DNA from 4 places in the Streptomyces sp. KL116D genome. Region 4 is predicted to be linked to each of the others. Evidence: riboswitches for the same ligand, from Rfam matches in the RefSeq annotation. Region 4 holds a riboswitch; each other region holds the start of a gene.
What was found. A riboswitch is a leader RNA that binds a small molecule or an ion and turns the genes downstream of it on or off. The one in region 4 is predicted to bind thiamine pyrophosphate.
Positions count from the first base shown of each region.

Region 1: another riboswitch for thiamine pyrophosphate. It lies ahead of thiC (phosphomethylpyrimidine synthase ThiC); the one in region 4 lies ahead of RBJ77_RS06715 (thiamine ABC transporter substrate binding subunit).
Region 2: another riboswitch for thiamine pyrophosphate. It lies ahead of RBJ77_RS33050 (cytosine permease); the one in region 4 lies ahead of RBJ77_RS06715 (thiamine ABC transporter substrate binding subunit).
Region 3: another riboswitch for thiamine pyrophosphate. It lies ahead of thiO (glycine oxidase ThiO); the one in region 4 lies ahead of RBJ77_RS06715 (thiamine ABC transporter substrate binding subunit).

Region 1 covers NZ_JASERH010000026.1:55,399-62,775, forward strand. The annotation lists gene RBJ77_RS08105 (LacI family DNA-binding transcriptional regulator) at 301-1,413, shown strand; gene RBJ77_RS08110 (metallophosphoesterase) at 1,631-2,725, shown strand; gene RBJ77_RS08115 (hypothetical protein) at 2,909-3,766, shown strand; gene thiC (phosphomethylpyrimidine synthase ThiC) at 3,860-5,647, opposite strand; TPP riboswitch at 5,640-5,807, opposite strand; gene RBJ77_RS08125 (YibE/F family protein) at 5,879-7,210, shown strand; gene RBJ77_RS08130 (SsgA family sporulation/cell division regulator) at 7,282-7,377, opposite strand, start outside.
Region 2 covers NZ_JASERH010000084.1:201,093-208,469, reverse strand. The annotation lists gene RBJ77_RS33055 (hypothetical protein) at 1-826, opposite strand, end outside; gene RBJ77_RS33050 (cytosine permease) at 973-2,409, opposite strand; TPP riboswitch at 2,392-2,492, opposite strand; gene RBJ77_RS33045 (hypothetical protein) at 2,665-2,973, opposite strand; gene RBJ77_RS33040 (hypothetical protein) at 4,072-5,985, shown strand; gene RBJ77_RS33035 (hypothetical protein) at 6,048-6,380, opposite strand; gene RBJ77_RS33030 (CsbD family protein) at 6,515-6,706, shown strand; gene RBJ77_RS33025 (alpha/beta fold hydrolase) at 6,789-7,377, opposite strand, start outside.
Region 3 covers NZ_JASERH010000087.1:66,237-73,613, reverse strand. The annotation lists gene RBJ77_RS35355 (deoxyribonuclease IV) at 1-261, opposite strand, end outside; gene pknB (Stk1 family PASTA domain-containing Ser/Thr kinase) at 313-2,250, opposite strand; gene RBJ77_RS35345 (thiazole synthase) at 2,340-3,134, opposite strand; gene thiS (sulfur carrier protein ThiS) at 3,142-3,342, opposite strand; gene thiO (glycine oxidase ThiO) at 3,339-4,508, opposite strand; TPP riboswitch at 4,506-4,619, opposite strand; gene RBJ77_RS35330 (hypothetical protein) at 4,672-5,019, shown strand; gene RBJ77_RS35325 (NAD(P)/FAD-dependent oxidoreductase) at 5,112-6,344, shown strand; gene RBJ77_RS35320 (Rv2175c family DNA-binding protein) at 6,479-6,844, shown strand; gene thiE (thiamine phosphate synthase) at 6,926-7,377, shown strand, end outside.
Region 4 covers NZ_JASERH010000018.1:91,858-99,234, forward strand. The annotation lists gene RBJ77_RS06685 (nitroreductase/quinone reductase family protein) at 178-693, shown strand; gene RBJ77_RS06690 (DUF6243 family protein) at 971-1,192, shown strand; gene RBJ77_RS06695 (hypothetical protein) at 1,256-1,663, shown strand; gene RBJ77_RS06700 (hypothetical protein) at 1,709-2,038, opposite strand; gene RBJ77_RS06705 (hypothetical protein) at 2,120-2,434, opposite strand; gene rlmN (23S rRNA (adenine(2503)-C(2))-methyltransferase RlmN) at 2,633-3,739, shown strand; TPP riboswitch at 3,781-3,886, shown strand; gene RBJ77_RS06715 (thiamine ABC transporter substrate binding subunit) at 3,967-5,043, shown strand; gene RBJ77_RS06720 (ABC transporter permease) at 5,019-6,731, shown strand; gene RBJ77_RS06725 (ABC transporter ATP-binding protein) at 6,731-7,377, shown strand, end outside.

The sequences.
Region 1 (7,377 bases), on a different contig from region 4:
TGGTCCGGTGCCTTCGGCCCGCGAAGGCGTACGGGGAGGGGGGAGCGCTCCCCTCCCTGGCGCGCGCCGGTGGCTCGCGCCGTGGCGCGCATCACCCGTGAAGGTGAGTTGAGACCTAGTCGCAACATCGCGGACTTGGCAGGCTGACGTGTACCGACAAGTGACGTACTACTGTGAAGACCCCCAACTCCCTCTCATTCCAAGGTCATTGACGATCTATCACCTTGCAGAAACGTGCCTGTCAACCCCGGCATATGCGCCCCCGCCATGCAGCCGCATGAGCCCTACTATCGGCTCGCCATGACAGCAGCAGGGAAGCACCAGGTGAGCCGGGCGGAGACCACCCGCAGGGGCACCCGGCCAGGCCGAGCGGGCATCAGAGATGTTGCCGCCGCCGCCGGGGTCTCGATCACGACTGTCTCCGATGCGCTCAACGGCAAGGGCCGGCTCCCGGACGCCACCCGACGCCATGTCCGCGAGGTCGCCGACCGGTTGGGCTATCGCCCCTCCGCGGCCGCCCGCACGCTCCGTACCGGCAAGTCGGGCCTCATCGGCCTGACCGTGACGACCTACGGGGATGAACCTTTCACCTTCACCGAATTCGCGTACTTCGCGGAGATGGCGAGAGCCGCGACCTCGGCCGCACTCGCCCGCGGGTACGCCCTCGTCATCCTGCCCGCCACCTCACGCCACGACGTGTGGTCGAACGTCGCCCTCGACGGCACCGTCGTCATCGACCCCTCCGACCACGACCCGGTCGTCAGCGAGCTGGTCCGCCAGGGCCTGCCCGTCGTCTCGGACGGACGTCCCGCGGGCACCCTGCCCGTGACCGCCTGGGTGGACAACGACCACGAGGCCGCCGTCCTCGGCATCCTCGACCACCTCGCCGAGGCCGGCGCCCGCCGCATCGGCCTCCTCACCGGCACCACCACCGACACGTACACCCACCTCTCCACCTCCGCGTACCTGCGCTGGTGCGAGCGGATCGGGCAGGAACCGGTCTACGAGTCGTACCCCGCGCACGACCCGTGCGCGGGCGCCGTCGCCGCCGACCGGCTGCTCGCCCGGCCCGACCGCCCCGACGCGGTGTACGGCCTGTTCGACCCGAACGGGACGGACCTGCTCGCCGCCGCCCGCCGGTACGGGCTGCGCGTCCCGGACGACCTGCTGCTCGTGTGCTGCAGCGAGTCGAGCGTCTACGCCAACACCGAGCCGCCCATCACCACCCTCTCGCTCAAGCCGCGCCGCATCGGCACGGCCGTCGTACAGCTCCTGATCGACGCCATCGAAGGCGTCGACTCCGACCAGCCGGTCGAGCAGGTGATACCGACGGAACTCATCGTCCGGACGTCGTCGATGAGGCGCCCGCCCCGCACCACGGTCAGCCCGCCCCGCTCCCCGGGGCAGGGCTGACCGCCCGCGGCCGACCCTCCTGCGCCCGGGAACGGTGAGGAAAAGTCCACACCAATTCGGGAGAAAAGCGTGGTGAACAGCCGCCCGTCACCGATTCACCACCCCTGGTGCATCACACAGCGCGAGCCGCATTCCTATGATGGGCGCACGACACCGCGGGCCGCTGCGACCAGGCAGTCCGATCCGGTGCACAGGCGGCGCAATGGTGGAGGGGTCGATGACTCAGGGGGCCGGTCAGGGACCCGCAGCGCGCACGGAGACGCTGCGCGACTTCCGTGTTCCCGCGTACGTCCATGACGTACCGGCGAACGTGGTGCCCACCGAGCCCGAATCCGGCCCCGCCCCGGACGATGCCGAGGCCTTCCCCGACGGCTACACCCCGACCGCGCGCGACCTGCCGGTCATCAACCGCGGGGACACGGTCCAGGTCGAGATCCCGCAGCCGGCGCCCGCACCCGCGCCGCCGGCCGACGGGCACGGCCCGCTGTACGTCGTGGGCGACGTGCACGGTTACATCGACGAGCTGGTCGCGGCGCTGCAGGAGAAGGGCCTGCTCGACGCCGAGGGCAACTGGGCGGCGGGCAACGCGCGCCTGTGGTTCCTCGGCGACTTCACCGATCGCGGTCCCGACGGGATCGGCGTCATCGACCTCGTCATGCGCCTGTCCGCCGAGGCGGCCGCGGCGGGCGGCTACTGCAAGGCGCTCATGGGCAACCACGAGCTGCTGCTGCTCGGCGCCAAGCGGTTCGGCGACACCCCCGTGAACTCCGGCGCGGGCACCGCCACCTTCCAGGCGGCCTGGTTGCTGAACGGCGGCCAGAAGTCCGACATGGACCGCCTCCAGGACGTGCACCTGCAGTGGATGTCCCGGCTCGACGCGATCGAGCTCGAGGACGACCACCTGCTCATGCACTCCGACACCACCGCCTACCTCGACTACGGCGACTCGATCGAGGCGGTCAACGACACGGTCCGCGAGACGCTCACGCGCAACGACGCGGACGAGTGCTGGGACCTGTTCCGCAAGTTCACCAAGCGGTTCGCCTTCCGGGACGAGGAGAGCGGCCCCGGCGCCGTGCAGGAACTGCTCGGCGCGTACGGCGGCTCGCGGGTCGTGCACGGCCACAGCCCGATCCCGTACCTCCTGGGCGAGGTGGGCGCCGAAGCCGGCGCCGACAGCACCGACTCCGCCGACAGCGGGCCCGTCGTCGAGGGACCGCACGTGTACGCGGGCGGCCTCGCCATCGCGATGGACGGCGGCGTGACCATGGCCGGAAAGCTGCTGGTCCAGCAACTCCCCATGGATATCTGAGGGTTGATCGGGCAGGCGCGGTAAACGGAGGCTTCGGCTGGCCAGGGGGCCAATTTCCGGAAACCCCCTGTCACCGTGTGCCGTGACAGCTCTACCATCGGCTTATCCGTAGCAGGCTCCCCTCCGTTTCTGCCCGACGGCTCGTAACCATGCGGGCCACCAAGCCCTACGGAGCATCGGGGGATGCACATGAACAGCGCTCCGCATTTGCTGAACGAGGACCGCCCCGAGTTCGAGCGGATCCTCGATGAGGCGCTGCGTACCGCACCGAACCGGCCTGATCTCGCCGCAGTGGGCCAGCGGCTCAACCCCGAACAGCTGCGCACCATGGCGTTGAACGCCGCCGCACTGATCAGCACGGCGGCCGCCACCGAGTACCAGCATTTCGTCAAGGTCCGCGAGGAACTGCGCACCTCGCCGCGGCCCGTCCGTCCGCTACGCGAAGGAGGCACCGCCACCGAGTCCGGAAACACCACCATCGGTCTGGTCGCGGAGACCACGGGACCCGGCGTCGCCGCGGTCGCCGTCGTGCTCGCCCCGGTTCTCGCCGGGACCGCAGCCGCGATCTTCCTGCTGGTCGGCTACATCCTGAAGATGCTCAACCCGGCACCCGACTTCGCCGACACGCTCCTCGCGGCCGGCTGGATATTCGGCGCCCTCACCGCGGCGGGCATCCTCGTCGCGGCCGTCTGCCTGCTGCTGACGGCCCTGCGCAACGGGGCGACGTCACTCCAGGCGGGCGCGCACGGGGAGTCGAGCGAGGAGGTGGCGCGGGCCCGGGAAGCCTGGGGCAAAGCGCTTCTGGAGCGTGGCATCCTGCCGTTCCTGCGGGAGGCCCTCGCGGACCCCCCGACGGGCGGCGGCGCTTCGCTCGGCGGCAGCCGCGGCGGCTCCACCAGCCGCATGCCCCAACTCGGCTACAACCGGCCGGGGTTCTCCAGCCCGGACGGCGGCGGCACCGCCACCGGGCAGCGCGCCGGCTACTCCAGCCCGGACTTCTCCAGTCCGGACTTCGGCGGCCCCGAGCACCAGCCGGACTGACCTCCGGCGGGGCACGGGGCCGTGACATCGGCTCGGGGCGAACTGCGCGGGCCCCGAGCCCTCAGTCATGCCGTTGTGCTTTCGTCGCCGTGCTCAGTCGGCGATCGGCAGATAGACGCGGTTGCCCGCGTCGGCGAACTCCTTCGACTTCTGTTCCATGCCCGCCTCGACCTCCGCCTGCGTGGTGCCGTGCGCGCGGCGGATGTCCTGCGAGATCTTCATCGAGCAGAACTTCGGACCGCACATCGAGCAGAAGTGCGCGGTCTTCGCGGGCTCGGCCGGCAGCGTCTCGTCGTGGAACTCCCGTGCCGTGTCCGGGTCGAGGGCCAGATTGAACTGGTCCTCCCAGCGGAACTCGAAGCGGGCGTCGGAGAGCGCGTCGTCCCAGTCCTGCGCACCGGGGTGGCCCTTGGCGAGGTCCGCCGCGTGCGCCGCGATCTTGTACGTGATGACACCGGTCTTCACGTCGTCGCGGTTGGGCAGACCCAGGTGCTCCTTGGGCGTGACGTAGCAGAGCATCGCCGTGCCCCACCAGGCGATCATCGCGGCACCGATCCCGGAGGTGATGTGGTCGTACGCCGGGGCGACGTCGGTGGTCAGCGGGCCGAGCGTGTAGAACGGCGCCTCCTCGCAGATCTCCTGCTGGAGGTCGATGTTCTCCTTGATCTTGTGCATGGGCACGTGGCCCGGGCCCTCGATCATCGTCTGCACGTTGTGCCGCTTGGCGATGGAGTTGAGCTCGCCGAGCGTGCGCAGCTCCGCGAACTGGGCCTCGTCGTTGGCGTCCGCGATGGAGCCGGGACGCAGGCCGTCGCCGAGGGAGTACGTGACGTCGTACGCGGCGAGGATCTCGCAGAGCTCCTCGAAGTTCTCGTAGAGGAAGCTCTCCTTGTGGTGCGCGAGGCACCAGGCGGCCATGATCGAGCCGCCGCGCGAGACGATGCCGGTCTTGCGGTTGGCGGTCAGCGGGACGTACGGGAGGCGGACGCCGGCGTGGACCGTCATGTAGTCCACGCCCTGCTCGGCCTGCTCGATGACCGTGTCCTTGTAGATCTCCCAGGTCAGCTCCTCGGCCTTGCCGTCGACCTTTTCGAGGGCCTGGTAGAGCGGCACGGTGCCGATCGGCACGGGGGAGTTGCGCAGTACCCACTCGCGGGTGGTGTGGATGTTGCGGCCGGTGGAGAGGTCCATGACGGTGTCGGCGCCCCAGCGGGTCGCCCACGTCATCTTCTCCACCTCCTCCTCGATGGACGAGGTGACCGCGGAGTTGCCGATGTTGGCGTTGACCTTCACCAGGAACCGCTTGCCGATGATCATCGGCTCGATCTCCGGGTGGTTCACGTTGGCGGGCAGCACCGCGCGGCCGGCCGCGATCTCGTCGCGCACGACCTCGGGCTCGACGTTCTCCCGGATGGCCACGTACTCCATCTCCGGGGTGATCTCGCCCCGGCGTGCGTAGGCGAGTTGGGTCACGGCCTGCCCGTCCCGGCCGCGGCGCGGCTGGCGCGGACGGCCGGGGAAGACCGCGTCGAGGTTGCGCAGACCGCCGCGCGGCGACGTGTGCTTGATGCCGTCGTCCTCGGGCCGGACGGGGCGTCCCGCGTACTCCTCGGTGTCGCCGCGGCCGATGATCCAGTTCTCCCGCAGCGGCGCGAGGCCCCTGCGGACATCGGTGTCGACGGTCGGATCGGTGTACGGGCCGGAGGTGTCGTACAGCGTGACCGACTGCCCGTTGGTGAGATGCACCTGACGGACCGGCACATGGAGGTCGGGGCGTGAACCCTCGATGTACCCCTTGTGCCAGCCGATGGACTTCCCGGCCTCGTCAGCAGAGCTCTCGCCCTGGGTGGAGGCAGGCGTGCGTGCGTCCGTTGTGGTCATGAGACCTACTCCCTACGCCGGCATTACCCGGTAACAGGTTCGGCGGTCGACGCAGCGAAGTCCGTCCCAGGATGTTCCACGTCGTTTCACGTGAAACACGCTTCGGTACGAAGGTCAGCGCCCTCTCAGCCCGGTGCTCCGAGCTCCCGCGTGTGCAAAGGTGCCTCCACGCTAGCGTCATGTCGGACGCGTTGAACAGAGGGCCCCTGCCGTTCTTGCGATGATCGGGCGGTGACCACGACGCAGCAGCCCCCTCCTCCGCCGTCCCATCCTCCCCATGGGCACTCCCACAGCCACGGACCGGCGGCGCCCGTCTCGCAGCATCTGCGCAAGGTCATCGCCGCGATCCTGATCCCCTTCTCCGTCGCGGTCGTCGTGGGGCTCGCGGTGCTGTGGCCGGGCGGCGCACCGGCGCACGAACGCACCGGAGTCGGCTTCGACCGCCAGACGCAGCAGGCCACGGTCACGAAGGTCGAGAAGGTCGACTGCAAGTCCGTGCACGCCTCGGGAGGCAACCAGGCCGGCGACCCCACCACGGCCGAGGGCTCGGCCGGCACGGACCAGCCCAGCGGCACCTGCGAGAACGCGACGATCCGCATCGACACCGGCAAGGACAAGGGCCGTACGTTCACGGAGATCGTGCAGCCGGACTCACCACGGCAGTTGCACGAGGGCCAGAAGGTGATCGTCGCCTATGCACCCGACGCCCCGGAGAACCTGCAGTACTCCGTCACCGATGTGAACCGCAAGATTCCCATGGCGCTGCTGGCCGGGATCTTCGCCCTGGCCGTGGTCGTGGTGGGCCGGCTGAGGGGCCTCATGGCGCTGGTCGCGCTCGCGGTCAGCTTCCTCGTCCTGACGTTCTTCATCCTGCCCGCGATCCTCCAGGGGTCGAATCCTCTGGTGGTGGCGGTCGTCGGAGCGAGCGCCATCATGCTGATCGCGCTCTACATGTGCCACGGCCTGTCGGCCAGAACCTCCGTCGCGGTGCTCGGCACGCTCGTATCGCTGTTGCTGATCGGCCTGTTGGGCTCGTTGTTCATCGGCTGGGCCGCGCTGACGGGCAACACCGACGACAGTACCGGCCTGATCCACGGTCTGTACCCCGACATCGACATGAGCGGTCTGCTGCTCGCGGGCGTCATCATCGGCTCCCTCGGGGTGCTCGACGACGTGACGGTCACGCAGACGTCGGCGGTGTGGGAGCTGCACGAGGCCAACCCGACGATGGGCTGGCGCGGTCTGTACCGGGCGGGCATCAGGATCGGCCGCGACCACATCGCGTCCGTCGTCAACACCCTGGTGCTCGCGTACGCGGGCGCGGCGCTGCCGCTGCTGCTGCTCTTCTCGATCGCGCAGAGCGGCGTGCTCGACGTGGCCAACAGCGAGCTGGTGGCCGAGGAGATCGTGCGCACGCTGGTCGGCTCGATCGGCCTGGTGGCCTCCGTGCCGGTGACGACCGCGTTGGCCGCCCTGGTGGTCTCCGCCGACCGCCCGGGGTCCCACGGGCCCGTACAGGCCGCTCCGGTGCGTACGGGCAGAGGCCGACGGCGTAAGCGCTGAGTGCGCGGAACTGCTCGGGTGCACCGCGCTGCTGAAGCGTTACGCCTCTTGTCGTACCGTCCGACGGCGGGTCAGCCCGCGCTCTGCTCCTCGGCCAGGATCCGGTCCAGTGCCTGGTCGAGATCGGCCTCGAAGTCCGCGAGGGCCTGCTCCTGACCCAGCGGGAC
Region 2 (7,377 bases), on a different contig from region 4:
CGAGGTCGAGGCGCTCGTTCAGCGCCTTGCCATTGACGTCGACCCGCAGCGGCTCGGGCAGTTGCACGCTCGCGCCCGGGGCGATCTCGTCGTCGAAGGTGCAGGTGGCGTGCGTCATCGGCGCGTCCTCGTCGCCACCGGCGTGCCGGTAGGCGCACTGCGGGTACGTGGTGGCGAAGTCGAGGCCGTAGGAAGCGCTCATGGTGACGGTGTAGCCGTGGGCCGTCTCGTTGCCCTCGTTGGTCACGGTGAACGGCACTGTCGTCGTGGAGCCGGGCTCCGCACCCGTGACCGGGTCCGGCTCGGCGAGCGCGAGGTCCGGCCCCGACGCCACGGTGACCGTGGTGGTGAATCCGTCCGGCGACTTCATGGTGCCGGACGGGGTGGTGGCGGTCGCCTTGTACGTGACCGTGCCCTGCGCGCCCTGCTGCGCGCCGGCGGCGGCGCGGATCCCCAGGTGCACGGCGTCGACGTTGGTCACCGGGATCACGCCGTCGATCGTGCACACCGCGACGGTGCCCTCGGGTGCGCAGTTCGCCGGCCAGACGACGTCCGCCACGCCGGCGAGCCCGGACACGTCGACCGTCAGCCGCCCGTCGGTGACCTTGACGTTGCTGTTGTCGTGGTAGAGCCCGAGGTCGAGCGAGCGGGCCGGGGGCTCACCGCCGTCCACGCCGAGCGGCACGTTCAACTCGTACGGGGACTGCACCCACAGCGTGTCCGAAGCCATCGCGGTCCCGGCGCCGAGGCCGACCACGAACAGGCCGGCGACGGCGGTTCCGCACGCGCCAAGCCGCACGGCGCGGCCGACGGAGGCTCTCTGCATTACATCCCCCAGGGGTGTCGGGGAGCCGGACGCTCCAACTCCTCGACCCTCAGACGATCTTGGAGGGGACAAGGTTGTACCGCCGTGGATCATCACCGGGACGCATGACGCACGGTGAGCCCATCTGCCGTGCCGGGCAGCCCAGTTCAGCTCCCGGCGGGACCGTCGTGCGACGTCCGCCGACGCAGCCGGAACGGTGCGTAGACCGCGAGTCCGACCAGGAACGCGACGTAGTAGCCGAGGTCCGCGCCGTGCAACGCCTCGGCGACCGGGCCGACGTACAGGCTCGTGTTCATGAACGGGACGGTGGCGGCGAAAGCGCAGAGGAACGCCAGGAGCGGGGGCAGAGCGGAGCGGGTCCTCGTGCGTTCGACGGAGAGATCCATGTCGGCGCCGCCCCGCTCGCGGCCCCGCGCCCACCAGTCGACGACCACTACTGCCACGAAACCGGGGATCCAGTAGCCCACGAACAGCAGCACGTTCTGGAAGCGGGCAGCCGTGTCGGCCGCATGCATCCACAGCACGAGGGGAAAGCCGAGGAGTGCGGCGAGGGCCGCGGCCAGGGGGCGCGGGATGCGGACGCCGACGGTCTGCAGGGCGAGCGAACCGCTGTAGTCGTTCATCGCGTTGCTGCACAGCGCGGCCAGAGCGACGGCGAGCAGGCCCACCGATCCGAGCACTCCCCCGCCGAGCACGGTGTCGACGCCGCGCGCGGTCTGGTCGGTGAAGATCGAGGCGCCCCACAGGCCGAGCGCCTGCACGCCCGTGAAGGACACGACGACGCCGAGCAGCGTGCACCAGAACATGCGGACCGGTGAGGTGGCGCGGGGCAGGTAGCGGCTGAAGTCGCTGGCGTACGGCGCCCAGGAAAGGGCCAGGCTCAGGGCGATCGTGCTGGTCAGAGCGAAGGCTCCGGCGCGGTCGGCGCCATGGACGGATCCGTGTGCCTCGGGCGTGACCCCGATGTGCGCGAGGCGGAGTGCCAGCGCGACGAAGGCGACCGCGAGGACGGCCGTCATCCACTGCTGAAGGCGGTGGATCACCTCGTAGCCGAACGCCCCGAGCAGTCCCTGAGCCGCCATCATGACCAGCGCCCCGAGCCAGAACGGCCATCCGCACAGCCGCGCGAGAGCGTCCCCGCCGAACAGGCCGATGAGCGCGTCCCAGGCGATCGACGACAGCCATTGCACGGTACCGGGCAGGACCACTCCCCCACCGAACGCGAGCCGTGCGAGGGGGAGTTGACCGGATCCGGTGCGGCTGCCCCAGGTGCCGAGGTACGCGGTCGGCACGGCGCCGACCAGCGTGCCGAGGACGACCGCTGCGAGCGCGGTGGCGAAGTCCAGGCCGAGCGCGATGCCGACGGTGCCGGTGAAGACGCCGCTCATGGTCAGGTTCGGCGCGAACCAGACGGTGAAGAGGCGTCCGGCGCCTCCGTAGCGGTGGGTTTCGGGTACGGGGGCGATGCCGTGCGCCTCGATCCGCAGGTCTCCTGGTGCCGCGGGCATCCGCCCGTCGAGTGCGGTCCGGGGCGCGGGTGTGGCCGGGTGCGTGGAAGCGTGCGGTATCGGCATCGCTGACATCCCTCCGCCAGTGCTAACTGGTTCAGGTTCTACGGGTGTGATCTCAGCCCCGGCGCTGTCGCGGGGCACCCCGTGTCGGGCAGTACGAACCAAGAGGGTAACCGGTACTACGGGCGCTGCCGCACGCGGGCCCTCGCCCGCCTCAGACCGCGCCTGCTGCTGCGCCTGCGAGCCGCCCCTCGCCCGCGCCTGCACCGCCGAGCCGCCCGTCGGCCTTCACGGGCCGACGGCTGGGGCCCGCACAGTCGGACGACCTCAGACGGCCATCCCGTAGACGATGGTGAACAGGGTGCCGAGGGAGCCGATGAGGAACACCCCGGTGATCCCGGCAATGATCAGCCCCTTGCCCTGCTCCGCGCTGAACGTGTCACGCAGGGCCGTCGCGCCGATCCGCTGCTTGGCGGCGCCCCAGATGGCGATGCCGAGGCACAGCAGGATCGCGACGGCCATGATGACCTGGATCATCGTCTTCGCCTCTGTGCCCAGCGTCCCGAAGGGACCCCAGTCGGGGGCGATGCCGCCGATGATCGTGGTGATGTCGCCCTTGTCCGCAGCGAGCAGCATGTCGAGTCCTCCGTGGGGGTGCGGTCTACGACGTCTGTCTGGATCACGTTCGGCCTGCCCGGCCAGCATCCCGTCAGCCTCACCGTACCCCTGGGCGACGGCACCATGGCAGACCGCGCCCCTCTGCTCCAACTCGGAACACGCACTGCCCAGTTCGGGCGGCGGGCGCAGCACTCTCTGCGGGGCGGGCCGTACGCACGGCCTCTGCGGCAGGGAGGTGGGCCCCGCGGCAACGGGGCCCACCCTCGAACGCCCTTGCCGTGTTGTGCCTGGACCAGCAGACGCGGCGGGGCGGGGCACCTTTAGGTGCCACCTCCAGTCTGCGGCCGCGAGCGACCCTCTGCGCAGCGTCCCGGATGAATCCGGATGAAGAATTCAACAATCCGGTCCGCCCCTGCCGCCGACCGGGCCGACCTGCGGCAACGCCCCCGCGCAGCATCTCGGCAGCGCATACCCGGCACATCGCGCAGAAGCCCGGCACCCCTGCAACTCCTTGGTGACCAACAGGGGTTGGCGGATGATGGCGACAGGCCGGGGTTCGTGTCGCGGCAACGACGCAACTCCGTGAAGACCTGGACCAGCAGATCGGAGCCTTCCCATCATGTACCTTCACCGCCGCCGCGCACCCTCTTCCAACCCGCCGCCGGAGACTCGCCGGGCACAGTGCGTGGGAAGCCGCCGGAGGTGGCCGCACACCACGATCGGGCCGTCACAGGTCGTCGTCATCGTGGTCGTGCTGAGCCTTGCCAGCCTCCTGACGCTGCTTGGTGTGCCCCCTGCCTCCGCGGTCGCTCTGCTCGCCGCTGCCGGCTTTGTCGCCCTCGACCTTGCAACGCCGGTGGCCTGGAGCCCGAGCAGTCCGCAACCGATTGCCCGTTGGGGAGCGTGACGGCCAGAGCCGACGGACAGGAGTGCGTCGGCCGGCGCGCAGCCGGGGAGTCCAACCACAGCGCAGGTAGAGAAGTTGGGCTCCCCCGCTGCTCCCTGTAGAACCGACCGCCGAGCGCCGACGGCAAGGGCCAGCCTGGCTGTCGGCCGATGCGCCCCGGGCTGTGGACACGGCGCTGCTCTCGAAGTCGATCACTTAGCGGAGCTGGAATGGGACGGAACGAAGCACCGATCTCCGAAGCCGACACCGCCCTGGGGCACCTCGTACAGCTGCTGCGCGACGCGCGTCAGGAGGCCGGGAGTCCTTCCTTGGCCACGCTCGCGGCTCTGTTGCACGACGCCCACCGCAAGGCCGGCAAAACCGCGTCCAAGGAACCCGGCGTCGCGAACTCCGCCTTCGCCATGATGGCCGCACAAGGCGGCTACTCGGTCTCTGCCCTGTCCAAGGCCGCATCAGGACGTGCCCTTCCCAGCCCGCGCATCACCGAGGCGTACTTCCTGGCATGTCGCGAATACGTGGAGAGGCACGGCGATGGCGCGAAGCTGACCACGACGCTCACCGAGATCCGGGAGCAATGGAAACGAGCCAGCGCCGAAAGGGCCGGCGCGGGCACTGTCCCCATCCCGGACAGCCCGGCCACCCAGAACATCCAGCAGCAGACGGAGGAGCTGTCGCAAGCTGCCGCCCTTGCGGGCACACCTGGGCAACTCATCAGGCTGATGCGCGAACTCAAGGACATCAACACCGTGTCCTATGCGGAACTGGAGCGCCGGGCCAGACGATTCCGCAACCCCCGACGCGTCGCGCTTCCGCACTCCTCACTCGCCGACGTGTTGCAGGAGAAACGGCTACCGACCAGAAGCCTCCTGGAATCGCTCCTCATCACCTTGAACGTACCGACCGAGGACTGGGACATCTGGCAGCAGGCCCGCGCCAGGTCCCTCCAGCAAACCGCAGCTTCCTTGGCCAGTTCACCACGCACGTCACCTACAGACGCGCCCTCCTCGGCCGGCACTCCGGCCCCTCCGCCCAACCGGGACGATGCCGAGTGGCAGACCCGGGTCGACGGGATCGCCCAGGCCGTCGCCGGAACCAAGAACCGCGCCACCAAGAGGCTCGTGCGCGACGCGGCCAAAGGCTGGCCGGCCGAACGCATTGCCCAACTCGCCGACCAGCTCCTGATCACCGGACACGAAACCGCCGCGACGGCACTCCTTGAGATCGCCGGAGAGACGGACTCCACCGCCGACCGGGAGCGGCTTATCCGCGAGCTGCGCCGACGGGGCTGGCTCGCCCAGGCCCAACTGCTCGAAGTCATCGACATGGCCCGCGTGGAACCTCTGCTCACCACCCTGGACAGCCTCCGAAGCGAGCGCAAGCGCGATCAGGCCCAGTACCTGCTGGCGCTGCCGATCCGGCGTGAGGACAGTGTCCTGCTCGCCGGAATGATGCCGCGCCTGCAGGCCCGCGGCTGGCACTCGGACATCGAGTCGCTCCTGGGCTCCGCTGCACAGCGCTGGCCCGCCGCATCGGTCGCCCACCTGCTGGTCCGTCTGCAGCGCGACCTCGCCGACGATCTGGCCCGCCGGCTCCTGGACCTGGCCGGCGCGCGGCGCGCGGCCGTCCCGCTCGCGGAACTGGTGAGCGAGCTGAGGACCCAGGGCCTCGACGCTCATCCGGTACTCGCCGCCGCGGCGGGCCGCCCCTTGCCCGAGATCCTCGAACTCGTCACGGGACTGCGGGCCGCGGGACACGACAGCGTGGCCGAGGAGCTCGCCCGCAGGTGCGCGCCCCGGTCCTTGCTCCCTCAGCGAGTGCGGGAACTGATCCTGCTCCGGGAACCCGGCGCCTCGACGCACGATCTCGACGCGGCGCTGCGGCTGACGCTCCACCTGCCCCCGGCGGAGCTGGCCAATTTGATCATCTCCCTGCACCGCGCCTACCGATCCACGCTTGCCGACCGGCTGACCAGGACCGCAGGCCGCGGGCTTCCCTCTCACGACGTGTTCCAGGTGGCCGCCGCACTGCGCCGCCACGGCCTGCCCTACGGGCTCTACGCGGCGGGCATCGTCGAGCGCTACGCCGTGCGGGTCCAGGGCAGCCAGGTCCCGACATCCGTGTAGAGCCGTCCCTCCGGCGAGTCGACGGGATGAGGGCGCACTGCGACCGCCGTCCGGTTCGACGTCTAGGTGTCCATGGGATTGGTCCCGCTGAGGAGCATGGCCGCGTGCCTCGGGCAGCTCACCGACAGCACGGCTACCACTGACAGACGCCCTCGACGGCGCTCCTGAGCGCGAAGTGCCCGGTTCAGCCGTCGGCGCGCGTGGACGTCACTGCCGGCCCGTTCCGCCAGTTCGTCCAGCCGTTGCGCGCGGACGAGCAGGTCCATGTGCCACAGGTGGTTGCCGTGGGCGTTGTAGTCGGTGGAGCAGCACTCGGCGCGCGCACTCACCAGGTCGATGGCGATGTCCCAGTCGCCGGCCGTCTCTGCCGCACTCGCATGTTCGAACCATTCCACTCGCCGAGTATCACCTGGCGGCAGCGGCACCACGCCCCCAGCAGTCGGAACTACCCTCCGTGACTCTCCGCCGGGCGGGGCGCTGCCAGACCTGTTTACGTGGAGCGGGGGAACAACTCGGACTAGGAGCAGTCATGGCCCGCAAAGGCGGCATGGACAAGGTCAAGGGCAAGGCGAAGGAAGTGACCGGCAAGGTCACCGGCAACCGGGAGCAGGAGATGGAGGGCAAGGTCGAGCAGGCGCGCGGCGAGGCGAAGCAGGCCGCGGAGAAGGTGCGCGATCGCGCCTCCAAGGCACGGCCCTCGGTCCCGCGTGACCCCAGCTGACGCGAGGCTGGGCGCAAGTCCTTACGGCGGAGCGGGTGGAGTCCGACCTCCACCCGCTCCGCCGTGCTCCGCCGCCCCTGACCTACGACTCGCCGTCGAGGACCTGACGCAGGCGCTGCGCGAACTCGTCCGGCTTCCCCGGGTATCCGAACTCACCGTCCAGGAAGCCACCGTGATGGCTCGGGAACACGGTCACCTGCTGCCCCAGCAGATCGGCGGTGGCGACGGAGGTGCGACCGGTCTCGACGTTCACGGACTCCTCCCCCACAGCGATCACGATGCGGGTCGGCGCAGCGGCGAGCGCGGCGGCATCCGGACGATAGCTGCTCACGGCCCAAGACCGGTCCGACAGCAGCGGATCGTCACGCGAGCCGTCGTCCTCCGTGGGCATCCCGAACGCGGCGGGATCGGCTTCCGGCTGGGCGAAGTACGCGTCGGTGAACTCGCCCTCCCAGGAGGTCATGGCCACGAACGCGGCCATCCCGGCTCCCCGTCCACGCTTCTCGTAGGCGTCCGTCACTCCCGCCCGGGCCCGCACGGCCGCCGGGCCGTCCGGCGTGAGGGTGATGAGCGGCGGCTCGTGCGCGACCAGGGTGGTCACGTCCGACGGATGCTTCGCCACGACTTCGAGTGCGGTGACCGCTCCGCCGCTGCTGGCGAACATCTCGACC
Region 3 (7,377 bases), on a different contig from region 4:
GACGGTGGCCTCGGTGTGCGAGCCGAAGTTGATCAGGTACGGGGCGTGCACGTACGCCGGTACGCCCTCGGCGGCGCACCGGGCACGGAACTCGTCGTCCTGCTTCGGGTTGCCGGGGGGAGTGGCCCAGCCGCGCGGGTTGGCCACGAAGACCTGGACGGTCTCGGCCTTCAGCTCCTGGGCGTAGGAGAGCCCCACGGAGGCGAGGCCGCCGGCCACGGGGACGTGACCGCCGATCGGGTTGCGGATGCTGCTGTTCACCCGGTCAAGGGTGTCATGGGGCCGGAGCGCCACCCGCCCGGCCCCATGGCCCTACCGGATGGTGATCGTGATCGACGACCCCTTGGGCGCCTCGTCCCCGCCCTCCACGGACTGGTCCTTCACCGTGTCACCGAAGAGACCGAGCAGACCGCGGTCCTCGTCGACCTTGAAGCCGGCGGCCTCCAGCTCGGCGTGCGCCTCGTCGACCTTCTTGCCCGTGACGTCCGGGACCTCGACCATCACGGGGCCCTTGGAGATCGTCAGCGTCACCGTGTCGCCCTCGGCGAGCTGCTTGCCCGCGCCGGGGGACTGCTCGGCCACATCGCCCTTGTCCTCCTCCGAGTTGACCCGGTCCGTGGCGATCTCCACCTTCAGACCGGCCTCCTCCAGCTCGGCGACGGCGTCGTCCTCGGAGTCGCCCGTGACGTCGGGGACGTCGACCGGCGTGCCCTTGGAGACGACCAGGGCCACCGCGGAACCGGACTTGCGGGTCGTGCCCGCCACCGGGTCCGTGCTGATCACGGAGCCCTTCGGGATCTCCTCGCTGAACGCCCTGGTGATCATGCCGGGTACCAGGCCCCGGCCCTTGAGGTCGCTCTTCGCCGTGGTGAGCGCGGTGCCCTTCAGATCGGGGACCTCCACGGTCTCCGGGCCCTTCGACACCGTCAGGTTCACCGTGCCGTCGTCCCGGATGCGGGCACCCGACTCGGGGTCGGTGGCCATCACCGTGCCGCGCTTGTACGCGTCGCTGTACGCGCGCGAGATCCGGCCGGTCTGCAGCCCGGCCTCGTCGAGCCGCTGCTTCGCCTGCGCCTCGGTCTTGGTGAGCAGGGCGGGGACCTTCGTGAACTGCCCCGAGTTGATGTACCAGACGCCCGCTCCCACGCCGAGGGCCAGCAGCACCGCGGCGACGACCAGGAACACGCCGCGGCGCGGGCCGCGGCCACCCGGGCGCCGGGCGGGCGCGGGCGGCGCCGGCGGCGGGGTCGCCAGGCGGCTCGTGCGGTTGAGCTCGTCCTCCGGGGCGGGCAGCGGCAGCTGCACCGCGTTCGTCCGGATCGCCCGCGGGATCACGCTCGTACGGTCGTCGGCGCCCGCGTGCTCGGCGTCGCGCGCCTGCGGCGGCACCGCGTCCAACTGGGCGTCACTGAGCGCCGACCGGGCGTTCCTGACGTCGCCGAGCAGTGCCACCGCGTCGTGCGGGCGGACCGCGGGGGTGCGGGCGGTGGCCGACGCGACCAGCTCGTCCAGCTCGAACGGGAGGCCGGGGACCAGCGCTGAGGGCGGCGGCACGTCCTCGTTCAGGTGCTTGTACAGGATCTGGGCGGGGGTCTCCCCGGAGTGCGGCTTGGCGCCGGTCAGCATCTCGTAGAGCACGACCCCGCACGCGTACACGTCCACGCTCGCGGTCGCGGTGCCGTCCTCGATCTGCTCGGGCGCCAGGTACGACACCGTGCCGAGGACCGAACCCGTCGTGTTCGTGACCGAGTCCACCGCGCGGACGAGACCGAAGTCCGCCACCTTCACCCGGCCGTCGTCCCCTATCAGGACGTTCTCCGGCTTCATGTCGCGGTGCACGAAGCCCGCGCGGTGCGCCGCCCCGAGCGCGGCGAGGACCGGCTCCAGGATGTCCAGCGCCGCGCGCGGCCTGAGCGCTCCCCGGTCCCGCAGCACGTCACGGAGCGTGCAGCCCGCGATGTACTCCATCGCCAGGTACACGTACGCGCCGTCCGTGCCCTGGTCGTACACGCCGACCACATTGGGGTGCGAGAGGCGGGCGACGGACTTGGCCTCGCGGATGAAGCGGTCGACGAACGAGGCGTCGGCCGCGAGCGAGGGGTGCATCACCTTGAGCGCGAGCACCCGGTCGAGGCGGGTGTCCACGGCCCGGTAGACCGTGGCCATCCCGCCGACCGCGATGCGTGCGTCGATGCGGTACCGGCCGTCGAGCACATGCCCGAGCAACGGGTCCTGAAGGGTCGTGTCCACGCAGCGAGTCTACGAGGAGCCACCGACAGGCCGGTCCCGTGCGGCGGGACCGGATCCGTACTGCAGCAGAGCTGTGACCGGGCGTGCGATCAGAACGCGGGGCGTTCGGGATCCAGCTGCGCCTGCCCCTCCGAAGGGGACGACGCCGCGGCGAAATGGCGCTTGGGGATGCGTCCGGCACGGTACGCGAGGCGGCCCGCCTCGACCGCGTGCCGCATGCCCTCGGCCATCAGGACCGGCTCCTGCGCGCGGGTCACCGCCGAGGCGAGCATCACACCCGCGCACCCCAGTTCCATGGCGAGCGCCACATCGGAGGCCGTGCCCGCGCCCGCGTCCAGGATCACCGGCACGCGCGCGTGCTCGACGATCAGCTGGAAGTTGTGCGGGTTGCGGATGCCGAGCCCGGAGCCGATCGGGGAGCCGAGCGGCATGACGGCCGCGCAGCCCACGTCCTCCAGCTTCCGGGCGAGGACCGGGTCGTCGTTCGTGTAGGGCAGGACCGTGAACCCGTCGTCGACCAGCGTCTCGGCGGCGTCGAGCAGCTCGACCGGGTCCGGCAGGAGGGTGCGCTCGTCGGCGATGACCTCCAGCTTGATCAGGTCCGTGCCGAGCGCCTCGCGCGCGAGGCGGGCCGTGAGGACCGCCTCTCCCGCGGTGAAGCAGCCCGCCGTGTTCGGCAGCACCCCGATGCCGAGCTTCTCCAGGACCGAGAGCACCGACCCGTGGACGTCGGCGTTCACCCGGCGCATGGCCACCGTGGTGAGCTCGGTGCCGGAGGCGGTCAGCGAGCGTTCCAGGACGTCGAGGCTCGGCGCCCCTCCCGTGCCCATGATCAGGCGCGAGGAGTAGGTGGTGCCGCCGAGGACGAAAGCGTCGTCAGCCATGATCGAGTCAGCCTCCTTGTACGGCGGTGAGCACTTCGACGCGGTCTCCTTCGGAGAGCGCCGTGACGGGCCACTGGGTGCGCGGGACGACGGTCTCGTTGAGCGCGGCCGCGACACCGGAGTGCGCGGCGGTGAGGGTGGCCACGAGGGCGTCCAGGGTGGTGCCGGACGCCACCGCGCGCGGCTCACCGTTGAGGGATACGTTCATGCGGGCTGCTCCAAGGAGGCGCCGCTGAAGCGCCTGGGGGTGAACGGGCGGGCCTCTTCCGGGAGTTCACCGGTGGCCAGGACCTGCGCCATGGCGTCGCCGGTGACCGGCGTGAGCAGCACGCCGTTGCGGTAGTGGCCGGTGGCCAGGAGGAGTCCGGGCAGCGCCGTCGGGCCGAGCAGCGGCGCGTTGTCCGGGGAGCCGGGGCGCAGGCCCGCGCGGGTCTCGGTCAGCGGCAGCTCCGTGATGCCGGGGACGAGTTCGTGGGCGTCCCGCAGCAGTTCGTAGACGCCGCCCGCCGTGACCTCGGTGTCCCAGCCGAGCTCCTCGGTGGTGGCGCCGACGACCAGTTCGCCGTTGACGCGCGGCACCAGGTAGACGTGGCTGCCGCGGACCACGGCGCGGACCGTGCGGCTCAGGAACGGCGCGTACCGCTTCGGCACCGTCAGCCGCAGGACCTGGCCCTTGACCGGCCGGACCGGCGGCAGCACCTCGTCGGGGACCCCCGCGAGCTGACCGCTGCGGCTGCCTCCCGCCAGCACCACCTGGTCCGCCGCGAACTCGCCGCCGTCGGCGAGGACGACCCCGCGGGCCCGGCCCCGTGCGACGGAGAGCCGTTCGGCCCACGTCCGGTGGAAGACCACGCCGGACCGCTCGCAGGCCGTCACGAGGGCGCCCGCGAGCCTTCTCGGGTCGATCTGGTGGTCACCGTCGACCCGCAGGCCCCCGCGCACGCCCGGCGCGAGCATCGGCTCCAGGCGGCGGCAGTCCCGGCCCGACAGCCACTCGGACTCCAGGCCCGACTTCCGCTGCAGGGCGTGCAGTTCCCGCAGGTGCGCCCGGTCGTCCGCGTCGAGGGCGACGGCCAGCGTGCCGCACGCGCGGTAGCCGAGGTCCTGGCCCGACGCCTCGGACAGCTCCGCGGCGAACTCCGGATAGCGCCGCGCCGACTCGACGTTCAGACCGAGCAACGTCTGCTCGCCGTAGTGGAGTTCGGTGACGGCGGCCAGCATCCCGGCCGCCACCTGGGCGGCCCCGCCGCCCGGTGCGGGGTCCACGACCGCGACGGACAGACCGCGCTGCGCGGCCCTCCACGCGGTGACCAGACCGATGATGCCGCCCCCGACGACGACTGCGTCGGTGGTGGTGCTCGGCGTACGCGACATGGGCGTCCAGCCCCTCCCTTCGCCGGCATGACCCGGATCAGGTTCGTACGGTCGGAGGCCGCTCCAGCCTCCCTCTCAGCCCGCTGCGTACGGGCTCCCGCGAGTGCTTTACGTTGGCCACCCTAACTCTTCGCCGTCAGCCCCAGTAAGGGAGCCTCCGCCCGTGGCCCGATCCCTCGACGGTCTCGTCCTCGCCCCCGTAGCCGACCAGGCGCCGGGGCAGGTGGGCACCAGGACGCGCTTCCGCTACCACGAGCAGGACGGCCGGATCTGGGCCGACTACGAAGGCGGCGACGTCGTGCGGGGACACCTCGTGGGGACCCGCGCCGGCGACCGGCTCGACTTCCGCTACGTCCAGTTGAAGACCGACGGCAGCACGTCCTCCGGGCACTGCGTCTCCGTCGTGTCCGAACGGCCCGACGGGCGCCTGCGGCTCGACGAGACCTGGGCCTGGGAGTCGCAGGAGGGCAGCGGGACCAGCGTCGTCGAGGAGATCACCGCACCGGTTTGATCACTAAACCGGTGACACGTGTGCAGGACGTCACGGGCCGGGAGTGGCCCACGCCGCTGACTGACACAAGATCAGGTGCCTAAGGTGATCCCGTGAGTGAGCAGCGGAGCGGGAACGGGACGCCCACGGGGCAGCGGAACGTCGTCATCGTCGGCGCGGGCATGGCCGGTGTGCAGACGGCGGTGGCCCTGCGCGAACAGGGGTTCCCCGGCACCGTCACGCTCATCGGCGCCGAACCCCACCAGCCCTACGACCGCCCGCCGCTGTCCAAGGCCGTCCTGCTCGGCAAGGCCGAGGGCTCGGCCTTCGACGTCGACTTCGAGGCGCTCGGCGTCACCCTGGAACTCGGCCGCGAGGTCACCGGCCTGCGCCCCGCCGACCACGAGCTGGACACGGCCCACGGCCCGGTGCCGTACGACGTCCTGGTCGTCGCCACCGGCGCCGAGCCGGTCCGGCTGCCGGGCGCGCAGGCCACGCCCGGCACGCACCTGCTGCGCACCCTCGACGACGCCGAGCGGCTGCGCCCGGTCCTCGCCGAGCAGCGCGACGTGGTCGTCGTCGGGGCCGGCTGGATCGGTGCCGAGTTCGCCACAGCGGCCCGCGAGGCGGGCTGCCGGGTCACCGTCGTGGAGGCGGCCGAGCGACCGCTGGCCGGGGCGCTGCCCGCGGAGATCGCCGCCCCCATGACGGCCTGGTACGCGGACGCCGGAGCCCGGCTGCGCACCCACGCGCGCGTGGCGAGCGTCGAGGAGGGGGCCGTGGTCCTGGACGACGGCACGCGGCTGCCCGCGGGCGCCGTCGTCGTCGGCATCGGCGCCCGCCCCGCCACCCGCTGGCTGGCCGGCTCCGGCATCGAGCTGGGCGCCCACCGCGAGGTGGTGGCGGACGAGCGGCTGCGCACCTCCGTACCCGACGTGTACGCGGTGGGGGACTGCTCGTCCTTCCCGTCGACGCGCTACGCGAAGCGCCTGATGGTCCACCACTGGGACAACGCGCTGCAGGGGCCCCGCACGGTCGCGGCGAACATCATCGGCGAGACCCCGGCCGCCTACGACCCGGTGCCCTACTTCTGGTCCGAGCAGTTCGGCCGCTTCGTGCAGTACGCCGGCCACCACGAGGTCGCCGACACGACGGTCTGGCGCGGCGACCCGGCCGGCGCGGCGTGGTCGGTGTGCTGGCTGCGGGACGGCGCCCTCGTGGCCGTCCTGGCCGTCGGCAAGCCCCGCGACCTCGCGCAGGGGCGCAAGCTCATCGAGGCGGGCACCGTCCTGGACCCCGACCGGCTGGCCGACCCCGCCCGGCCGCTCAAGGCCGCGGTGGCCTGAGCGGTCCGACCGGCCTGAGCGGCCTGAGCGATCTGAGCGGTCCGACCGACCCGACCGACCCGTTCGCGCGCACGGAACGCCTGGTCAGCGGGGCCCGGCTTCCGAGTGTCAGTCCGGGATGGCAGGCTTGTCCTGTGACCGAGATTGACGCAAAGACGGATGCTCTCGTCCCCGACTGGCTCACCCTCCCCGACATCGCCGAGCAGTTCGGTGTCGAGGTGACGCGTGTGCGACAGCTGGTGAAGGAAGGCCAGCTGATCGCCGTACGCCGTGGTGAGAACAGGGCACTGCACGTGCCCGCCGCCTTCATCGACGGCGACAAGATCGTCAAGGGCCTCACCGGGACCCTGACGCTCCTGCGGGACGACGGCTTCACCGACGAAGAGATGCTGGAGTGGCTCTTCACTCCCGACGACACCCTGCCGGGCACCCCCGCGCAGGCGCTGAGCGAGAATCGCGGCACGGAGGTGAAGCGCCGCGCCCAGGCGCTCGCCGTCTGACCTGACGACCGTCCGGCGTGCGCACCACGGGCTGTGTGGTGCGCACGCCACCGACACCGCACCACATACGGGGGGACTTCCATGGCCGACTCCAAGCGCGCGCTGCTCGCCGACGCACGGCTGTACCTGTGCACCGACGCGCGCAAGCGCCAGGGCGACCTGCCGGAGTTCCTCGACGCCGTGCTGTCCGGCGGCGTCGACATCGTGCAGCTGCGCGACAAGGGCATGGAGGCGGGCGAGGAGCTCGAGCACCTCGCCGTGTTCGCCGAAGCGGCCCGCCGCCACGGCAAGCTCTTCGCGGTGAACGACCGGGCGGACGTCGCCCACGCGACGGGCTCGGACGTGCTGCACCTGGGCCAGGGCGACCTGCCGGTCCCCGCGGCCCGCGCGGTCCTCGGCGCGGACGTCCTGATCGGCCGCTCCACGCACGCCGACGAGGAGGCCGCCGCGGCCGCGGTCCAGGAGGGCGTGGACTACTTCTGCACCGGCCCCTGCTGGCCGACGCCGACGAAGCCCGGCCGGTACGCCCCGGG
Region 4 (7,377 bases):
CGACCGGTCGCCCGATCGCCCGATCCGGCACACTCTCTGATGAGCCCCCGCCTGAGCCGGCAGGCTCGTCGCCGTTACTGCCCCTGAGGCCCGGCGCCACGGCTCTACCGGCCTCCGACGCCTGCCGCTACCTTCGTGTACTGGGAACCGCCGCCGCTGAGGCATCGGGAGGCCGTCGTGCCGGTCGGACGACAGACGCAGACGCCACGCCGCCGCCGCGCTGGTTCATCCGGCTGGCCTGGGTGGTGCACCGCGGCGGTTACCGGGTGCTGGGCGGGAGGGTCGCGCTGCGGCGGCCGCGCGGGCGACGCTGGGGTGCTCCGGCTGACCACGACCGGACGCCGCACCGGCGACCCGCCGCGTCATCGTCGCCTACCTGGAGGACGGCCCGAACCTGGTCACGCTGGCGATGAACGGGTGGGGCCCGGCGAACCCGCCTGGTGGCTCAACCTCCAATCACGCCCGGAGGCCGACGCCGACCTGGTCGACGGCCATCGCCTGGTGCACGCCCGCGCCGCGACGGGAGACGAACGCACCCGCCTGCGGCCGCTGGCGCGAAACCGACAAGAACCTCGACGCCTTCGCCGCGCGCCGTCCGTCGCCGACGGCGGTGGTGTGCTGGAGCCCAGGGGTGGGCGGGCCGCTGGGCGCCGGGCGCAGGCTGACCGGACCGGCGATCCCAGAGCCGGGTGAAACGACCTCGCTCTGAAGGTGGGCTTCCAGGCTTCAGCCAGCTGAGCCCACCAGGTCGTCTTCGCTGCGGGCACTCATCGAAGGCCCAGGCCCGACGCCGGGGAGCGGAAAAGGCCGGCGCGCGGGGCCGACGGGACCGGGTAACGTCCTTGTCATGTTCTTCCAGACGCCGATTCACGAGTGAGAGCGTGACGGGCCCGCCGGCATCCTCCGAAGCCGCCGCCCGTCCCCCACCGCTGAATCCGTAGCTCACCTCACATCACCACCGGGAGAACCCGTGACCGACAGCAAGAACATCAACAACCCCGTGGGCCAGGGCGGCGGCCAGCGCAAGAAGCAGTCCCGCGCCGAACGGCAGAACAACGGCCCGCACCGCAACGCCGACCGTCGGCGCGCGGCCGACCAGAAGGCGGAGCTGCTGCGCAAGATGCGCGAGAAGACAGGGACGGGCACGACCGAGGGCTCCGGCCAGGCGGACGACGACACCGCCCAGAGCTGACGAACCACGGTCGCAGGCGGCACCCGCACGGGGCCGGGCCCCTCTGTGCGTACGCTCGTCGCCGTGACCGACGATGCGCGCCTCATAGCGAACTACCGGGTCCATGTCGTACCCGCGGTTCTCGCTCTGGCCAATCCGCCGTGGCAGCGAGACGTCTGGCTCGACCCGGCGGTGTTCGAGAACCTGGACCACGTCTTCCACACGCTCTTCGACGACTTCTGCGACGCCGACGAGCCCGAGCGGTTCCTCGGCATCAGCCTGCGAACCGAGGAAGAGGTCTCGCTCATGCGGGAGCTGGGCGTCGCCCTGGGCGTGGCGGAGGCCCAGGCACCCAATGACACGGACGAGGAATATTTGCAGTCGCCCGGTTGGCCGACGGTCGTCGCTGTCGCCGGGCGACTGGCGCGCGTCATGGTGGCCAACGACCTCGGAGAGCTTGTCACGCTGCACGAGTCCGATACCGAGGACTAAACGATCGTCGGCTTCGGGGCGCAGCCGACCCAGGTGAGCGTGGCGTCAGGGACTGCTGACGAAGCCGTCTGACTGGTCCAGGCGAAACGGTGAGCCGGGACTCGTCGCGTTCCAGCCCTGTGCGAGGGCCGACGTGATGGCGACGCTGACGTCGCTGGGCAGCACCGCGACACTCGGCGCTCCGACCCAGTTACTGGGGTGAGGCTGATTCGTCGTGACGACCAGGGTCGCCCCGGAGGCATCCGCATGCTCAACCGTGTACGTGCACGGTGACCAGCAGAGACCCTGGCTGTAGGTCGGCCGGCGGCGCAGGCGCCAGCGGTACGTCGTGCCGTCGACGACGATGCGTCGCGAACCCTTGCGGCCGATCGCCATCGTGAGCCCCCATCCCCTGGAATGGCCGCGATGCTAGTGCTCTGACCGCAAAGGTCACCTGGTTTGCTGTACTCCTGGCAGCTACTTCTTGCGCTGGCTATCGATCTCGGCGGACAGCACGACCATGTTGTGCAGATGGGTGTAGTACTTGGCCGCGTACTCGTCGTCGATCGCCGGAAGAACCTTCCCGAACGCCGACGTCAGCCGCGTCAGGCGTATGCCGGTCTGTTCGCTGAGCAGGCCTTCGTGGACGCAGGCGGCGTAGGCATAGGCATCCGAGTCGAGCATCACCATGTCCCAGCCCTCAACATCCAGGCCGCGGAAACCGGGTGGGAACGGCCTGGCCATGTGCTCTGCCATCATCTGCGCAAGCGCGCCGAGCTCCTCATCAAGCATGGGGAGATCCTGCCAGGCAACCCGGCGAACCTTTGCGGTCACAGCACTAGCTGGTCAGAGCATGGGGGAGCCGAGAATCCCGGGCCGTCCCTGGGCCGTCCGAGGCCGCTCAGCAGTGACCAGGGGCGACCGACAGTGACAGGGGTCCCAGGCGACGACCCCAGGTCACCCCCATCCATCTGCGACACTGGTACAGCCATGCCTAAGCCCGGAGAACTCACTTTCGTCGCCCCGCGCGGAGCCAAGAAGCCGCCGCGGCACCTTGCCGACCTGACGCCTGCCGAGCGCAAGGAGGCTGTCGCCGCGATCGGCGAGAAGCCGTTCCGCGCCAAGCAGCTCTCGCAGCACTACTTCGCGCGGTACGCGCACGACCCCGCGGAGTGGACCGACATCCCCGCCGGTTCGCGCGAGAAGCTGCGGGAGGCGTTGCTGCCGGAGCTGATGACCGTCGTGCGGCATCTGTCGACCGACCAGGACACCACCCGCAAGACCCTGTGGCGGCTGTTCGACGGGACGCTCGTCGAGTCCGTGCTCATGCGGTACCCGGACCGGGTCACCATGTGCATCTCGTCGCAGGCCGGGTGCGGGATGAACTGTCCGTTCTGCGCGACCGGCCAGGCCGGGCTCGACCGGAACCTGTCGACCGGTGAGATCGTGCACCAGATCGTCGACGGGATGCGGGCCCTGCGGGACGGGGAGATCCCGGGTGGTCCGGCGCGGCTGAGCAACATCGTCTTCATGGGGATGGGCGAGCCGCTCGCCAACTACAAGCGGGTCGTCCAGTCCATCCGTGCGCTCACCGATCCCGAGCCGGACGGGCTGGGGCTGAGCCAGCGTGGCATCACCGTGTCCACCGTCGGGCTGGTGCCCGCCATTCACCGGTTCTCCGACGAGGGCTTCAAGTGCCGCCTCGCGATCTCGCTGCACGCCCCCGACGACGAGCTGCGCGACACCCTCGTACCCGTCAACACGCGGTGGAAGGTCCGGGAGGTGCTGGACGCCGGGTGGGAGTACGCCGCGAAGTCCGGGCGCCGGCTGTCCATCGAGTACGCGCTGATCCGGGACATCAACGACCAGGCGTGGCGCGGTGACCGGCTCGGGCGGCTGCTCCGGGGCAAGCCCGTGCACGTCAATCTCATTCCGCTGAACCCGACCCCCGGGTCGAAGTGGACGGCGTCGCGGCCCGAGGACGAGAAGGCGTTCGTCGAGGCCATCGCCGCGCACGGCGTGCCCGTCACCATCCGGGACACCCGTGGCCAGGAGATCGACGGGGCCTGTGGACAGCTGGCGGCCACCGAGCGGTAGCCTTGCCGGTGTACGTCTCGTACAGGCGTACTGACATCTGCATATTCCGACAGGGGAGCGCCACAGCGCTGAGAGTGCGGTATCGACCGCAGACCCTCTGAACCTCGCCCAGGTCATTCTGGGTAGGAAGTTCGGTCAACACTCCAAGCTGTTGCGCCCTGCCCGGAGACCGTGAGGTCCCCGGGCAGGGCCGCGTCTCTTCCTGGTCACCCCCAGGAGGAAAACCAGTGAGCAAGAAGACGTACGTGGCCGTGGCCGTGGGCCTCGGTCTCGTCACGCTGTCCGCGTGCGGGTCGTCGAACGACTCGGGATCCGGCGGCGACTCCAAGACCGTCACCCTCGTCAGCCACGACTCGTGGGCCGTCTCCAAGAACGTCCTGGCCGACTTCGAGAAGAAGTCCGGCTACCAGGTGAAGGTCCTCAAGGACGGGGACGCCGGCGAGGCCGTCAACAAGGCGATCCTCTCCAAGGGCAACCCGCAGGGCGACGTCTTCTTCGGCGTCGACAACACCCTGCTGTCGCGGGCCCTCGACAACGGGATCTTCGCCTCGTACAAGGCCGAGGGCCTGGCGGACGTGAAGAGCGAGTACCGGCTCGACAGCGGCAAGAACCGGGTGACGCCCGTCGACACCGGCGACATCTGCGTCAACTACGACAAGGCGTACTTCGAGCAGCACGAGCTGACGCCGCCCGCTTCCTTCGCCGACCTCACCAAGCCCGCCTACAAGGACCTGCTCGTCACCGAGAACGCGGCGACCTCGTCGCCCGGCCTCGGCTTCCTGCTCGGCTCCGCCGCGAGCCAGGGCGACGACGGCTGGCAGGGCTACTGGAAGAAGCTCAAGGCCAACGGCGTGAAGGTCGTCGACGGTTGGGACCAGGCCTACAACGAGGAGTTCAGCGGCAGCGCCGGCGGCAAGAAGGCCAAGGGCGACCGGCCGCTCGTCGTCTCGTACGCCTCCTCGCCGCCCGCCGAGGCGATCTACTCCGACCCGCAGCCCAAGACGTCGCCCGTCGGCGTCGCGACGGGGACGTGCTTCCGGCAGATCGAGTTCGCGGGCCTGCTCGACGGCGCGAAGAACGAGAAGGGCGGTCAGGCGCTCATCGACTTCCTCGTCTCCAAGGAGTTCCAGGAGGACATGCCGCTCAACATGTTCGTCGACCCGGTGACCAAGAGCGCCACCCCGCCCGCCGAGTACACCAAGTACGCGGTGCCGGTCGACGACGCCGAGACCATGAGCCCCCGCAAGATCGCGGACAACCGTGACGACTGGGTCAAGTCGTGGACCTCGCTCGTACTGAAGTAGCCGGCAAGGCAGTCGACGAGGCAGTCGACCAGGCCCGTACGACTCGTGCGGGCGGTGCGGCGCGGCTCGGCCTCATGGCCGTGCCCGTCGCGTTCTTCGGCGTCTTCTTCGCCTATCCGGTCGCCGCGATCGTCGAGCGCGGGCTGCACGTCGACGGCGGCTGGCGGTTCGGGCGGATCCTGGACGTGCTCGGGCAGTCCGACATCCGGCACGTCCTGTGGTTCACGGTGTGGCAGGCGCTCGCCTCCACCGCGCTGACCCTGCTGATCGCGCTGCCGGGCGCCTATGTGTTCGCGCGGCTCGACTTTCCCGGCAAGCAGGTGCTGCGGGCCGTCGTGACCGTGCCGTTCGTCCTGCCGACCGTGGTGGTCGGGACCGCGTTCCTCGCGCTGCTCGGGCAGGGCGGGCTCCTCGACGAGCTGTGGGGCGTGCGGCTCGACACGACCGTGTGGGCGATCCTGCTCGCGCACGTCTTCTTCAACTACGCCGTCGTCGTCCGGACGGTGGGCGGGCTGTGGGCGCAGCTCGACCCGCGGCAGGAGGAGGCCGCGCGGATGCTCGGCGCCTCCCGGCTCACGGCCTGGCGGAAGGTGACGCTGCCCGCGCTGGGACCCGCGGTCGCCGCCGCCGCGCTGATGGTGTTCCTCTTCACGTTCACGTCGTTCGGCGTCGTGCAGATCCTGGGCGGGCCCGGCTTCTCGACCCTGGAGGTCGAGATCTACCGGCAGACCGCGCAGATCTTCGACCTGTCCACCGCCGCGGTCCTGACCGTCGTGCAGTTCGTCGCCGTCGGCCTCGTCCTCGGCGTGCACGCCTGGACCGTCCGCCGCCGGGAGAGCACGCTGCGGCTCGTCGACGCCGCGCAGACGGCCCGGCGGCCGCGCGGTGCCGGGCAGTGGACCCTCCTCGGCGGGGTGCTGGCCACCGTCGTCGTGCTGATCCTGCTGCCGCTCGGCGTGCTGGTGCAGCGGTCGCTCGACACCCCGGACGGCTACGGGTTCGCGTACTTCCGGGCGCTCGGCGACGCCGACGGCGGGACCTTCCTCGTCCCGCCGATCGACGCGGTCCGCAACTCGCTGGAGTACGCGCTCGCCGCCACCGGCATCGCGCTGGTGATCGGCGGGCTCGCCGCCGCCGCGCTCACCCGGCGGGCCGGCCGGCTCGTGCGCGGGTTCGACGCGCTGCTGATGCTGCCGCTCGGCGTGTCCGCGGTGACCGTCGGATTCGGGTTCCTGATCACGCTCGACGAGCCGCCGCTGGATCTGCGGGCGACCTGGATCCTGGTGCCGCTCGCCCAGGCCCTGGTCGGCGTGCCCTTCGTCGTGCGCACCATGCTGCCGGTCCTGCGGGCCGTGGACGGCCGCCTGCGGGAGGCCGCCGCCGTGCTGGGGGCGTCGCCGCTGCGGGCCTGGCGCGAGGTCGACCTGCCCATGGTGCGGCGGGCGCTGCTGATCGCGGCGGGGTTCGCGTTCGCCGTGTCACTGGGCGAGTTCGGGGCGACCGTGTTCATCGCGCGGCCCGACAACCCGACCCTGCCGGTCGCCGTGGCCCGGCTGCTCGGCCGGGCCGGTGACCTCAACTACGGGCAGGCGATGGCCCTGTCGACCGTCCTGATGGTCGTCTGCGCCGCCGCCCTGCTGCTGCTCGAACGCATGCGGCCCGCCAGGGCCTCGACCGGGGAGTTCTGATGGCGCTGCTGGAACTGGCCGACGCGACCGTACGGTTCGGCGGCCGCGCCGTGCTCGACGACGTGGACCTGGCGGTCGCCGAGCACGAGATCGTGTGCGTGCTCGGGCCGAGCGGCAGCGGCAAGTCGACGCTGCTGCGGGCCGTCGCCGGACTGCAGCCCCTGGACCGCGGCCGGGTGTCGCTCGACGGACGCGACCAGACGGGCGCGCCCGCCCACCAGCGGGGCGTCGGCCTGATGTTCCAGGACCACCAGCTGTTCCCGCAGCGCGACGTCGGCGGCAACGTCGCCTTCGGGCTCCGTATGCACGGCGCCTCCCGTGACGAACAGGCTGCCCGCGTACGGGAGTTGCTCGCGCTCGTCGGTCTGCCGGGCGCCGAACGGCGGGCCGTCGCCGCGCTGTCCGGCGGCGAGCAGCAGCGCGTCGCGCTCGCCCGCGCCCTCGCGCCGCGCCCCCGGCTGCTGATGCTGGACGAGCCGCTCGGCCAGCTCGACCGCTCCCTGCGCGAGCGGCTCGTCGTCGAACTGCGCGAACTCTTCGGCGACCTGGGCACCACCGTCCTCGCCGTCACGCACGACCAGGGCGAGGCCTTCGCGCTCGCCGACCGGGTCGTGGTGATGCGGGACGGCCGCATCGCCCAGTCCGG